DNA from 2 places in the Novosphingobium sp. 63-713 genome. Region 1 is predicted to be linked to the other one. Evidence: riboswitches for the same ligand, from Rfam matches in the RefSeq annotation. Region 1 holds a riboswitch; the other holds the start of a gene.
What was found. A riboswitch is a leader RNA that binds a small molecule or an ion and turns the genes downstream of it on or off. The one in region 1 is predicted to bind thiamine pyrophosphate.
Positions count from the first base shown of each region.

Region 1 (7,282 bases):
TGCTGGTGCCCAGCCAAAGCGGCGTGCCGCAGAAATCCTCCCTGCGGCGCTATCCTGTGGCTGAACAGGGCGATCTGGTGTGGATCTGGACCGGGCAGGCCGATCTGGCCGATCCGGCGCTGCTTCCCGATTTGGGCGCGGTGGGGCTGGGGCGGCCGGATTGGGCATCGGAACAGCATCCGGTCTGTGAAGTGGCCGCGCGCTACACTTTGCTGATCGAGAACCTGCTGGACCTCAGCCATGTCACTTTCATCCATGCCGCGACCATCCCCGGCGGCGAAAAGGTCGCGCAGATCCCGGTGGCCGTGATCGAGACGGATCATAGTCTGACGGTCCAGCGCAAAGGCGAGAACCTGCCGATCAACCCCCTGCTGAAAATGCAGTTTCCCGATCAGGACGGGCCGGTGCATCAGCATTTTGATGCCGAATATCTGGGGCCTGCCATGATCCGCACCGGCGGCGCGGTGCATGATGCGGTCAGCGGGCGGCGGCTGGGGACCAGCAATTTCCTCCACATGATTACACCCGCCAGCCCGACGACCCTGCGCTATTTCGTCATCACCGCGCGCGATTTCGGGCTCGACAATCCGGCGCTGGGCCAGATCAATCTGGGCATGGGCACCCGCATTCAGCCCGAGGACAGCGCCGCGATCGCGGCCATCGAGCGGGTGTTTCAATCCGGCGTGACCTTGCCCGCAGAAATCAGCGCGCGGGTGGACAATGGCGCGCTCAAGGTCCGCCGTCGACTGGAGGCGCAAATCCGCGCGGAGCAGGCGGCCTAGAAAGCCGCCCGGTCAGGCATCGCTATTCGTCCAGAAAGCCCAGATCGAGCCCCGGCACGCCATAGACGATGGCAGGCGGCAGCTTGACGCCCGGCGGCGGCACATGGCGCAGCCGGGTGATAGCGTTTTGCAATTCGCTATCGGTGGTCCGAAATGCCATCGTCTGCAACTGGTCGGTGGCGTTTCGGCCAACGGGCAGCCAGCGCATGTTGCGCGTGTCATCGAAGTGATCGACATAGACTCCGGTTCCATCGACGCCGACACGCAATTTCACGTCGCCGGTCGATGCCGCCAGAGTGGAGGCGTTTAACCGTCCCTGTATCACGGCGGCATTGCTGATCGTGAACCAGAACTGCCGAGTCTGTCCGGGGGTCAGACCCGCCGCCGCCTGCGTTGCGGCCACTTCCAAGGCAAGGAGTCCGCCTTGGGACATGACGATCAGCGTGTTTTGATCCGGCTTCGTGCTGCCGCCATAATAGGCTACAAGATCGTTCAGCTTGCCTCGTTTGCGCTGGTTGGAGGCGGTTCGCCGTTCGGCAAGAACCCGAATGCCTTCATCGATCAGTTCGGAAACCGTCATCGGCGTGTCGACGACGTAGAGATGTTTGTATCCGAAGTAATTGCCTGCCCCGGGATCAAAAAACGTAACCGACATACGCCTCTCCTCAGAACTTATGGGGCGGTTCTATCAAATCTTTCGGGGTTCGACAATCGGAAGGGCTTTGAAAAGCCGCGCGGCCATGGCAATAATTGTTGGTTTAACAATCATTAAGTGTAAATACCCTTTCTATCCGCAGCGACGCGCCAATCTTCCCACTTATTCCGAAGGACTTTGGCGCAGCATGGCGCGCATGTCAGCGGCCACTTCTCTTCCGCCGTGTTCCAGCGCGTCGAGCGTGGCGCTTCCCATCGCGCGATAGGGCCCGAGCAGGCCGGGACAATCGCGCTCCAGCGCCGTCAGATGGCCGCTGATCGTTTCGCTGTCTCCGCGCAGCAAAGGGCCGGAGAGCGCGCCGAAACCCATCGTCAGGCTGTTCTCCAGCGCGGCCCGCACCAGCGGCGCCAGCAGCGCCGCGCCATCGGCTACCCCGGCGTTGGCCAGCGCCTCCATCGACCCGGCCATCAGCGTGACCAGATGATTGGCCGCATGGCATAGGGCGGCGTGGTAGAGGGGCCGCTGCGCCTCGGCAATATCGACCGCCACACCCCCCAGCGCGGCAACCAGCCGATGGGCGATGACGGCGGTTTCGACCTGCGCGGCGGTTACGGCAAAGCGGGCGCCTGCCATGCGGCGCAGCTCGGCCGCAGGATCGCCGGTGAAGGTCATCGCCGGATGAATCGCCGCCGTCTTCGCGCCGCGCAATGCCAGTACTTCGAGCGAGGCCAGACCGGAGCGCCCGCTGACGTGAAAGACGAAGCCTGCGCCATGCTCCGGCCACACAGCGGCCAGCTCACCCGCAACGCTATTCAATGCATCATCCGACACGGCCAGTGCGATCACATCGCAGACTTCGGCCAGTTGCGCCATGTTCTGCGCTGCCTCGCCCCCCAACTGCTCGGCCCGCTCGCGTGATCGTCCCCAGACCAGCAGCGGCAGGTCGGACCAGTCCGCCAGCCCCAGAGCCAGTGCGCGCGCCACGCGGCCTGTGCCCACAATGCCGATGCGATGAAAGCGGGGTGTCTTTGTCATGCCCGACCTATATGGCCTGTCCGTCCGACCCGCCAGTGGCCCCGGTCGCGGCTTTAGGACTTCCCACCGGCGCAAAGAACGCCTAGAGGGCGCCCATCCCCGGGGGGCCGCTGATGCGCGGCTGAGAGGTGGTCAGCAGACCACGACCCGCTGAACCTGATCCGGTTGATACCGGCGTAGGGAGGGTTGGCGGCCGGTCCGTTGTCTCTCCCTTTTGAGTGCGAGAGACGATTATGGCCAATATGATCCGTATGCGTTTGATGGGTTGCAGCGCGCTGGTGCTGGCCGGTTTTGCGGTGCATGCCCCCGTGCAGGCTCATGCCGCCGATGCCGACAATGCCGCAGACACCATCCGCGTCATCGGCCATCCCGATCCCGAAGGCCTGCTGCCCGAACAGAGCGCGCCCAAGGCGATCAGCGCCATTTCCGCCGATTTCATCATCAAGCAGGCCCCCACGCTCAACGCCTTTCAACTGGTCAACCTGCTGCCCGGCGCGAATGTGTCCTCCAGCGATCCCTATGGCCTCTCGACCAGTTCCAGCCTGACCATGCGCGGTCTGGGGCAGGATGAGATCGGCGTGCTGATGGAAGGCGCGCCGCAGAATGACATCGGCTATTACTATGCCTATCCCTCGCAATTTGCCGATGCCGAGAATGTGCGTCAGGTGGCATTGGCGCAGGGTTCGGTTGATCTGGATTCGCCGGTGCTGGGCACGGCGGGCGGGCTGCTCTCGCTCAGCCTGGATGATCCGGCGAAGAAGCGCGGGGCGCTGGTCGATCTTTCGCTGGGGTCTTACAATGAACGGCGAGCCTTTTTCCGCTTCGACACCGGCCTGATCGGCAACAGCGGGGTGCGGGCCTTTGTCTCCTATTCGAACAACCGGGCCGACAACTGGCGCGGGGCGGGCTATGATCTGCGCAACCATATTGACGCCAAGCTGCTCAAGGAATGGGGTGAGGGCAATCGCGCGAGCCTTGCCATCTCATTCAATTCGGCCAAGACCTCGGCCTATCCCGGCCCGACGCTGGGTGATTGGCAGACCTATGGGCGCGGGTATAATTTCGACAAGACCTATACGACCGGCGACACTAATTACTGGCGTTTCTATCGCGCGCCGTTCCGCAACATCTATCTCTCGGCCCCGGTGCATCTGCGCTTCAATGACCGGCTCAGCCTCGACACGACCACCTATCTGCAATGGGGCTATGGCAACTCGCCCTATGGCACGCAATTGGCGACCACCGGCAATTATCTGGGCACCGAGGCGCTGACCCAGCCGATCGCGCTGCCCGGCGCGGATGCCAATGGCGTGGCCACGGTGCTGGGCAATTGGACCGGCAACCAGTTTCGCGGCGGCAATGTGACCAAGCTGGTGTTTCAGGCGGGCGCGCACCGCCTGACCGCCGGGGTGTGGTTCGACTATGGCAATGACCGGGTTATCCAGTCCTATACTTCGGTGGGCGCGGATGGCCAACCGGCCGACGAATGGGGTTATCAGGACCGCGCCATCCGCACCGCCGATGGCCGCTTGCTGGCCTATGAAAATGCGCGGACGCTGACCATTTCCAAGGCGTTTTTTGTGGCCGACAGCATCGCGATCACGGATCGGTTGACCGCCGATCTGGGCTTCAAGGGCGTCGATGTGCTGCACAGCGGGCGCAATTTCCTGCCCGGCCCGCAATCAGGGGTGCATTTTGACAGTTTCGCCGCGCTGCCCCGCGCCGCGCTGCATTATCGCCTTGATGATCGCCAGCAGGTGTTTGCCAATATCACCACCAATTTCCGCGCGCCCAATGAATATACGCTCTACAACACCTATGATTATGGCGCGATCAGCACGCAGGGCACGACCGCGCTGAAAAACGAATATTCGGTGTCGCAGGAACTGGGCTATCGCTATATCGGGCCGAACCTGTCCTTCTCGCTGACAGGTTTCCATTACCATTTCCGCAACCGCCAATTGTCCACCATAATCGACAGCGGCGGCGCTCTGGTCTATTCGACGATCAACGCGGGCAGCCAGACTTCCTATGGCATTGACGGCGAAATCGACTGGCGCCCGGCCAAGGGGGTGAGCCTCTATGTCTCGGGCGAATATCTGCATACGCGGATCGACAGCGATCTGGCGGTGGGCAATGACTTTCTGCCGACCAGGGGCAGGCAGGCGGTGTCCAGCCCCGGCTTCCAGTTCGGCGTGGGCAGCACCTATGACGACGGGCGCCTGTTCGGCAGCACTGCGCTGAAATATGTGGGCCGCCAATATTCCACCTTCATGAATGACGAGAGCATCCCCGCCTATGCCACGCTCGACCTGTCGGTGGGTGTGCATCTGGCCGAATGGATCGATGGCAAGCGCACCGATCTGCGGGTCAATGCGATCAACATCACCAATCCGCGCGTGCTCTCGGGCGTGCAGAGCGTGGGCCTGAATGCGCAGGATACGACCGGGCGGGGTGGCACGGTGATTTCGGGCGCGGCCCCGTCCTATTACATCGGCAGCGGGCGCGCTTTCGTGGTGACGCTGGCCCGCGCGTTCTGATGGCATGAGCGGCGCGGCGCATCTTGTCCATGGGCATCTTGTCCACGGTATGGGGACCGGGCTGGAGGCCCCCGTCTGGCCCGCCATCATCCCGGAGGAGGCCGGGGCGGTGCTGGCGCATTTCCCGCTGGCGGGGCGCCCGACCGCGCTGCCATGGCATTCGCCGCGCCCCTTTTCGGCGGCCGCGCTGGTCGAGGCCGAGGGGGGCAGGTTCATCCTCAAGCGCCACCACTGCACGCTCCGCTCGCCCGAGGCTCTGGCGCAGGAGCATGGCTTCATCGCCCATCTGCGCGGGGCGGGCATGCCTGTGCCCGAATTGATGGAGGCGGGGGGCCGGACCGCCATCGCGCAGGGCGAATGGACCTATGAACTGCACCGCCTCTCGCCCGGCCTTGACCTCTATCGTGAGCGCCCGTCGTGGACGGGTTTTCTTGCGCCCGCTCATGCCCATGCGGCGGGGCGCGCCCTGGCGGGTCTGCACCGGGCCGCGCAGGATTTTGCCGCCCCGCCGCGTGGCGTCGATCCGCTGATCGCGGGCTGGACGATCCTGCCCGCGCGCGATCCGATGGCGGCGGCGCAGGCCTATGTCGCGGCAAGGCCCGGGCTGGCGGAATTCCTGCATGGGCGCCCGTGGCAGGAGGAACTGGCCGCTCTGCTTGGCGCGGTTTCACCGGATCTGGCCGCCCAGCCGCTGCTGTGGACTCATAATGACTGGCACCCGTCGAACCTGCTCTGGACCCCGGCGGGCGAGGTGGCGACGATCTTCGACTTCGGTCTGGCGACGCAGACCTGCGCGCTCCACGATCTGGCCACCGCGATCGAGCGCAGCGCCATCCCATGGCTGGATATGGCCGATGGCGCGCCGATAAAGGGCGATGTGGGCGCCGCGATTGGGCTGATCCAAGGCTATGGCGAGGTGCGGCCGCTGAGCCTCGAGGATATGGACACGCTGCTCGCCCTGCTGCCGCTGGTCCACGTCGAATTTGCCCTGTCCGAGGTCGATTATTTTGCCGGGCTGCTCAATGATCCGGCGCAGGCAGGGCTGGCCTGGGATGGCTATCTGATCGGCCATGCGGATTGGTTCGCCTCGGCGGCGGGGCAGGCGTTTCTGGCGGATGTGCGCCGGGGGGCGGGGAGCTGATGTCGCCGCTCGAAATCATCGCGGTGGCAGTCAGCTTCCTCGGCATCTGGTTGACGGCGCGGCGCGCTATGCTGTGCTGGCCCGTCAACCTTTTGGCCTGCGCGCTTTATTTCAAACTGTTCCTCGATGTGCGCCTCTATGCCGATATGGTGTTGCAGGCCCTGTTCGGTCTGGCCATCGCCTATGGCTGGCTCGCGTGGAGTCGCGGGCGGCGCCATGACGGCCGCGTCACGGTACGGCCTCTGCCGGCATGGGACGCGGCGGCGGGGTTGACGGCGGGCGCCTTGGGCGCGGTGGCCATCGGCTGGTTCACCAGCCATTATACCGATGCGGCTTTGCCCTGGATGGACGCCGCGCTCAGCAGCTTCAGCCTTGTCGCGCAATATTGGACCGCCCGGCGACAGGCGGCCAACTGGCTGCTGTGGATCGTGGTGGATGTGCTCTATGTCGGCATGTTCGCCTTCAAGGCCCTGTGGCTGACGGCGGGGCTCTATGGGGCGATGGTGGTGCTGGCGGTGCTGGGCTATCGCCGCTGGCAGCAGGAGCGATAGGCCCCCGGATCCATCAAACGGGGGACTTGCCGCTTCAACCCTGCTGCCCGGCCAGCAGCTTTGCCAGCAGGGCCGACAGCTGCTCTCTTTCCCGTGCATCCAAGGATGCCACTGCCGCCTGTTGATTGGCGACATGCGCGCTCACCGCCTGATCAATCAACGCCAGCCCCGCCGGGGTTAGCGCCACCAGCGTGCCGCGCTTGTCGGCCGGGTTGGGGCGGCGCGCGACAAGGCTCGCCTTTTCCAGTCGGTCGATCCGGTTGGTCATGCTGCCCGATGAGATCATCGCCGCCTCATACAGGTCGGTGGGGGTGAGCGCATAGGGTTCCCCGCTGCGCCGCAGGGTGGCCAGCACATCGAACTCGCCCGGTTGAAGGCCAAAATCGACAAAGGTGGGGTTGAGCCGGTCGCGGGCGATCACCAAGGCGGCCTCGCTCAGGCGGCCCAGCAGCACCATGGCTTGCGTATCTAGGTCGGGCCTTTCCCTGGCCCATTGGTCGGCGGCTTTCTGTGCTCTGTCCACGGCGATCACCTGTCTTGACGTAAAGATAAATATCTCTACATCGAGATATATCCAA
Region 1 covers NZ_MKVS01000019.1:171,649-178,930, forward strand. The annotation lists gene BGP00_RS09010 (aromatic ring-hydroxylating dioxygenase subunit alpha) at 1-782, shown strand, start outside; gene BGP00_RS09015 (hypothetical protein) at 805-1,437, opposite strand; gene BGP00_RS09020 (DUF2520 domain-containing protein) at 1,600-2,472, opposite strand; TPP riboswitch at 2,563-2,672, shown strand; gene BGP00_RS09025 (TonB-dependent receptor) at 2,706-5,012, shown strand; gene BGP00_RS09030 (phosphotransferase) at 5,017-6,153, shown strand; gene pnuC (nicotinamide riboside transporter PnuC) at 6,153-6,704, shown strand; gene BGP00_RS09040 (MarR family transcriptional regulator) at 6,739-7,227, opposite strand.

Region 2 (7,282 bases), on a different contig from region 1:
GCATGTGCGCTTGTGAGAGAGTTGCGGCCCAGCCGGGTTGGTAGCCTCTTCTATAAGAGCCAGCCAGGCCGCGTGGTGGATATGGCAGGCCGCATCTGACAAATCCATGAATGAAATGGCCACATTGGCAAATTTTATGATTTTTTATGACGGGCTTGGTTGACCGGCCGCGCTGGCAGGCCGATCATTTCAGCGTCACGAAAATCTCGGCTTCCAAGACCCAGCGCGATTGCGTGGCATTGGCCGCAAGATTGCGCCATTTCGCCGCATACGTGCCCGAGGCCTGCACCTTGCCACCGGCATCGACGCCCTGCCAGGCGCCCTGTTCCATCGCGATTGGTTCAACCTCGCTTGTGATAATCGCCTCTGTGGTTCGCACATAGGTGGTGCGCAGTGCAGCAGGGGCGGCAAATTCACGCTTCCATGCCAGCAGTTGCGCCTTGCGCCCGTTCAGCAGCGCGCTGTCCGTGCCCGTGATCAGCGTCACATGCGGGGCAAGAATGGCGCTGACGGCATTCAGGTCGCTCTGCGCCAGCGCGCGGTTGAAGGTGGCGCGGGCAAGGCGGATGGCAAGGTCGGCGGTCGGGTTATGCATGGTGTTTACCGCTGCGCGATTTTTCGGTTTTAGGGAAGGGGCGTTTTGGGGCGGAAGCAGGCTTGCCTCCGGCGGGCAAAGGGCGAGGGCCCTTTGCAATCCCGTTATGGGGTGGTGGTGGGTTGGCGAGGTGGCGCCGTGCTCAGTGGGGCATAAAGCCTGCGGCGCGGCCACACAGCGCCAAAAGCGCCGCAGGCTTTAAATTCCCGATGGCGCGTTCGACGAAAAAGGCCGCACCCATGACACAACCTAAAAGTTACGGGATTGCAAAGGGCCCTCGCCCTTTGCCCGCCGGAGGCAAAACAAACACGCGCGCCACACAAAACAAAAGGGCCGAGAGCCGCCTGGCCCCCGACCCTTTCATCCATTCCAAACGAACCCTTATTCCGCAGCCGGAATGTAGAGATCGCCCGCTTCCTTATACTTCTCGCTCATCTGGGCCATGCCGGCCTCGGCATCCTCGGCGGCGGCAAACGTCTCAATCGGCGCGTTCTGCTTGGCGGCAAAGTCGCGCACTTCCTGCGTGATCTTCATCGAGCAGAATTTCGGTCCGCACATCGAGCAGAAGTGGGCGGTCTTGGCCCCTTCTGCGGGCAGAGTCTGGTCGTGATACTGCTCGGCGGTGTCCGGGTCGAGCGACAGGTTGAACTGATCGCGCCAGCGGAATTCGAAGCGTGCGCGCGACAGGGCATCGTCGCGCAGCTTGGCCGCCGGGTGGCCCTTGGCAAGGTCGGCCGCGTGGGCGGCCAGCTTGTAGGTGACGACACCAACCTTGACGTCATCGCGGTCGGGCAGGCCAAGGTGCTCCTTGGGCGTGACATAGCAGAGCATGGCGGTGCCGAACCAGCCAATCATCGCCGCGCCAATGCCCGACGTGATGTGGTCATAACCCGGCGCAATATCGGTGACGAGCGGCCCGAGCGTGTAGAACGGAGCTTCACCGCATGCGGCGAGCTGCTTGTCCATGTTCTCCTTGATCTTGTGCATCGGCACATGGCCGGGGCCTTCGATCATCACCTGAACGTCCTGCTCCCACGCGCGCTTGGTCAGCTCGCCAAGGGTGTAGAGTTCGGCAAACTGCGCCTCGTCATTGGCATCGGCAATCGAGCCGGGGCGTAGACCGTCGCCCAGCGAATAGGCTACGTCATAGGCCTTCATGATCTCGGTGATCTCGTCGAAACGCTCGTAAAGGAACGATTCCTTGTGATGGGCCAGACACCACTTGGCCATGATCGAGCCGCCGCGCGACACGATCCCCGTCACGCGCTTGGCGGTCAGCGGGATATAGGGCAGGCGCACGCCCGCGTGGATGGTGAAATAGTCGACGCCCTGTTCGGCCTGTTCGATCAGCGTGTCGCGGAAGATTTCCCAGTTCAGGTCCTCGGCAATGCCGCCCACCTTTTCCAGCGCCTGATAGATCGGCACGGTGCCGATGGGAACGGGGCTGTTGCGCAGGATCCATTCGCGCGTGTCATGGATGTTGCGGCCCGTGGACAGGTCCATCACCGTGTCGGCGCCGTGGCGGATGGCCCAGACCATCTTGTCCACTTCGCTGGCCACGTCCGAGGCCACGGCCGAATTGCCGATATTGGCGTTGATCTTTACCAGAAAATTGCGGCCGATCGCCATGGGCTCGGATTCGGGGTGGTTGATGTTGCTGGGAATGATCGCGCGGCCCCGCGCCACTTCGGACCGCACGAATTCGCCGGTGACGAAATCGGGGATTTCCGCGCCCCAGCTCTGCCCGTCGCGCTCCAGCTTTTCCTTCAGGATCGCGCGGCCAAGGTTTTCGCGCTGCGCCACATATTCCATTTCGGGCGTGACGATGCCGCGGCGGGCATAATGCATCTGCGACACATTGGCGCCCGCCTTGGCGCGCAGCGGGCGGGGGTTGACCGCCGGGAAGGCGGGCACGCCGCCGCTGCGATCCGGACCTTTAAGGCCATTGTCCTCGGGCTTGACCGCGCGGGCGTCATATTCCTCGACATCGCCGCGCGCCAGGATCCATTCGCGGCGCAGCGGGGCAAGGCCCGCCGAAATGTCGATCGTGGCATTGGGATCGGTATAGGGCCCGGACGTGTCATAGACCCGCACGGCCGGTTCGTTGGCCGACGACTCCAGCGCGATTTCGCGCATGGCAACCTTGATTTCGGGATGGCTGGGCGAGGGGACGTAGATCTTTTTCGAGCCACGGATCGCGCCGGTGGTAACGCCAATTTCAAGGGGGGAGTTGATGTCGGCCATGGAGTGCTTTCTGCTGTTTATCCGAAGCGGGCCATGCCGATCACGGTCAAAGCCAGCCCGATGAAAGTGGTGATGCCGGCCCAGCCCTTGTGAAAATTACCAAGGGTTTTCAGCCACATCTGGGTATAAAGATCACAGGCGAACAAGATGGCCAGGCTTTCGGCCATCATCAGTCCGCCCAATGCCTTGATGATGCAGGTGAGAAGGTCATGCGGTATCCATGGGTTGGCCAGATAGACCAGGCTGCCCACCAGCAATTCGAGCATTCCGCACAGGAATTGCAGGGCGGGCGAGCCTTCCACCTCGCCGATCATGGTTTGCCAAACTCCCGGTTGCCTAAGTGCCCCTGCTCCCGCGGCCAGCGCGGCCAGACCAAGAATGAGGGCGCTCCATGCAGTCGGATCTCCAGCTTCTTGCATACCTTCTCCTGTTTTTTCGTTTTTATCTCGCCTTCATATTCTGCGGCGTCAGGAGAGGAGGAGCGGGGGGCACCATACCGGGCCGACAGACGCTTCCCTCCCTACGCCCGGATTAACGGGTTCAGGTTCAGCGGGTCGTGGGGCGTTAGGCCCACCTCTCAGCCACATGGCTCCCCGGGGATATGTATGGCAGGTTATGCGAAGGCGAAGGCCTTGGCAAGCGCGCTGAGGGCCGGTTTTGCCGCCGTGAAATTTCTCACGGATTTGCCCCTATGGTCGGTTGCCGGAAAGCGGTTGCTAACATAGACTTGGGGCCATGGCGGGAAATGACACGGATATTGCCATCCTCGGGGGCGGATTGGCAGGCGGGCTGGTAGCGCTGGCTCTGGCGGCGCGGCGGCCCGATCTGCGCATCCTGCTGGTCGAGCGGGAGGAGAAGCTGGGGGGGCACCATTTCTGGTCCTTCTTCCTCAGTGACATTCCGGTGGCCGCGCGCTGGTTGCTCAAACCCCTGGTAGTGGGCAAATGGGGCAGCCACAGCGTGCGTTTTTCCGGCAACCGCCGCCATCTGGGCAATCCCTATCGCACGATTTCGAGCGCCCGTTTCGATGCGGTCCTGCGCGAGGCTTTGCCTGCAGGCTCGATCCTTACCGGGGCCACGGTGACAGCCTTTGACCGGCGCGGTTTCACGCTGGCCGACGGACGGCAGTTTCGCGCGGGGGCGGTGATCGACGCGCGCGGCGCGGCGGCCTTTCCCGGCCTGCGTGGCGGGTGGCAGAAATTTCTGGGCCAGATGGTGCGCACCAGCGCCCCCCATGGCCTGAGCGCCCCCATCATCATGGACGGCAACCGGTCGCAACATGATGGGTTCCGCTTTGTCTATGTCCTGCCCTTTTCGGATGACACGGTGTTTATCGAGGACACCTATTATTCCGACACGCCTGACATCGACGCCCCCACCCTGCGCGAGCGCATCGAGGCCTATGCCAAGAGCCGCAGCTGGACCATTGTCGAGGTGCTGGACGAGGAGCAGGGCGTGTTGCCGGTGGTGGCCGAGGGCGAGCCCCATGCGCTGATCGAGGGTATGCATGGCGTGGCGCGGATCGGCGTGGCGGGCGGGCTGTTTCATCCGCTGACCGGCTATTCGCTGCCCACGGCGGTGCGCGTGGCGACGATGATTGCCGACATGTCCGATATGTCGGGCGATGCGATCGCCGGGGCGGTCGAGGATTATGCGCGGGCCCATTGGCGCGCGGGCGGCTTCTATCGCCTGCTGGCGCGGATGCTGTTCGGCGCGGCGCGGCCCGACAAGCGGCACCGGGTGTTCGCCCGTTTCTATCGTCTGGGCGACAGGCTGATCGAACGCTTCTATGCCGGGCAATCGACATGGGCGGATCGCGTCCGCCTGCTGGTCGGGCGGCCGCCGGTGTCTTTGATGGCGGCTCTGGCCTGTCTGGTCGGGCGGGGGCGCGAACTGGCCGATCTGGGGGCGCCTGGGCGCCTTTCTCAGGATACAACGATACCGGCCTTTGCCGGGGAAACCGAGGACGCATGAAAAAGGCCTGTGTGATTGGCGCGGGATTTGGCGGGTTGGCTCTGGCCATCCGCCTGCAATCCGCCGGGATCGCCACGACGCTGGTCGAGGCGCGCGAGCGTCCGGGCGGGCGTGCTTATGTGTGGGAGCGCGAAGGGCATACGTTCGACGCGGGCCCCACGGTCATCACCGATCCGTCCTGCCTGTCCGAACTGTGGGGCCTGACGGGGCAGGACATGGCAAGCGATGTCGATCTGATGCCGGTGATGCCTTTCTATCGCCTGCAATGGACCGATGGCAGCCATTTCGACTATTCCAACGATGAAGCCAAATTGCGCAGCGAGATCAATCGCGTGGCGCCGGGTGATCTGGCGGGCTATCAGCAATTTCTCGATTTCGCGGGCGAGGTCTATCGCGAGGGCTATGTCAAGCTGGGCCATGTGCCTTTCCTTGACTTCAAGAGCATGATTAAGGCCGCTCCCGCGCTGATGAAGCATCAGGCGTGGCGCAGCGTCTATTCGCGCGTCGCCGGTTTCGTGCAGTCGGAAAAGCTGCGCGAGGCGCTCTCGTTCCATACGCTGCTGGTGGGCGGCAATCCGATGGCTACCAGCAGCATCTATGCGCTGATCCACAAGCTGGAAAAGGATGGCGGCGTGTGGTGGGCGCGGGGCGGCACCAATCGGCTGGTTTCGGGCATGGTCGCGCTGTTTGAACGGCTGGGCGGGACGGTGCGGCTGGGCGATGGAGCGGTTCGGATTCACACCATCGGCAATCGCGCGCATGAGGTGGAAACCAAGAGCGGGTGGCGCGAACGCTTCGATGCCGTGGCCAGCAATGGCGACCTGATGCACACCTATCGTGACCTGTTGGGTGATACGCCGCGCGGGGTGGAATATGCCCGCTCGCTGGCGCGCAAGCGCTGGTCGCCCAGCCTGTTCGTCGTCCATTTCGGGCTGGAGGGGCAATTCCCCCATATCCCCCATCACATGATCCTGTTCGGGCCGCGCTATAAGGGGCTGCTGGAGGATATTTTCGACAATGGCGTGCTGCCGCGCGATTTCTCGATCTATCTGCACCATCCCACCGCTTCCGATCCTTCCATGGCGCCCGAGGGGCGTTCGACCTTCTATGCGCTGGTGCCGGTCGCCCATCGCGGCAAGCTGGCGGTGGATTGGGATCAGGTGGGGCCGATCCTCGAACAGCGCATCCTTGACGAAGTGGGCCGTCGCCTGATCCCCGATATCCATGACCGGGTGGCCACCAAGTTCCACTATGCCCCCACCGATTTCGAAACCGACCTCTCCGCCTATATGGGCAGCGCCTTCAGTCTCGAACCGATCCTGACGCAGAGCGCCTGGTTCCGGGGGCATAATCGCGATGATGTGATCCCGAATCTCTATTTGGTTGGCGCGGGGACGCATCCGGGGGCGGGGATCCCCGGCGTTGTGGGCAGCGCGAAGGCGACCGCCGGGTTGATGATTGAGGATTTGCGGGGGTAGGCTTTTAGGGGCTTTTGCCTCCGGCGGGCAAAGGGCGGGGGCCCTTTGCAATCCCGATATTGTCGGCGTGGCGTTAGGGGTTCGGCCTTTGGTGTCGGACGCGGCGTTGGGAATTTTAGAGCCTGCGGCGCTTTTGATGTGAGTTTTATGATCATGGAGCATGGTGCCACCTCGCAGACTAAACTTGCCCCCCATAACGGGATTGCAAAGGGCCCCCGCCCTTTGCCCGCCGGAGGCAAACCTTATTCCTCCGACAATTGACAAACCGCCCCCACACGCCTAATGCCCGCCGGTTCCATCGCTTCGAGCAAGGGCGGCCCAGCGCGGGGGTCATCCACGAAAGGAGGCGATGGTTTGCATCTGACGCCACAGGCTGCGGGCCTTCATCCTTGATATAGGGTGATTCGCCAGCGGCCTTTTGTGCGTTTGTCGGTGCCGCCATTTACCCCGCGCATGGCATTATTTTCCGGCTTAACGGCTCTTTTTTCCGCGAAAAAGATCCGCTGCGCCACCAACGAAAGAGGCAAAGTCAAGCCCTATGGCAACCCAGCCCATCTCCCGCGCTTCGGCCAAGCGCCGGATCCGCAAGATCTTCGGTGATATTCACGAAGTGACGCAGATGCCGAACCTGATCCAGGTTCAGCGCGAATCCTATGAGCAGTTCCTGCGCTCGAACCCCGCTGTGGGTTACGTCTCGGGTCTGGAAAAGACGCTGCGTTCGGTGTTCCCGATCCGCGACTTTGCCGGGACCAGCGAGCTGGACTTTGTGCATTACGAATTGGAAGAGCCCAAGTACGACATCACCGAATGTCGTCAGCGCGGGATCACCTATGCCGCTCCGATGAAGGTCACGCTGCGCCTGATCGTGTTTGAAGTCGACGCCGAGACCGAGACCCGGTCGGTGCTCGATATCAAGGAGCAGGACGTGTACATGGGTGACATGCCGCTCATGACCGAGAACGGCACCTTCGTCATCAACGGCACCGAGCGC
Region 2 covers NZ_MKVS01000020.1:45,507-52,788, reverse strand. The annotation lists gene BGP00_RS10130 (DUF4440 domain-containing protein) at 185-595, opposite strand; gene thiC (phosphomethylpyrimidine synthase ThiC) at 977-2,839, opposite strand; gene BGP00_RS10120 (hypothetical protein) at 2,857-3,153, opposite strand; TPP riboswitch at 3,340-3,445, opposite strand; gene crtY (lycopene beta-cyclase CrtY) at 3,575-4,813, shown strand; gene BGP00_RS10110 (phytoene desaturase) at 4,810-6,291, shown strand; gene BGP00_RS10105 (hypothetical protein) at 6,675-6,824, opposite strand; gene rpoB (DNA-directed RNA polymerase subunit beta) at 6,830-7,282, shown strand, end outside.
Region 2: it holds a riboswitch for thiamine pyrophosphate, as region 1 does, so the genes downstream of both, BGP00_RS10120 (hypothetical protein) here and BGP00_RS09025 (TonB-dependent receptor) in region 1, are expected to answer to the same signal.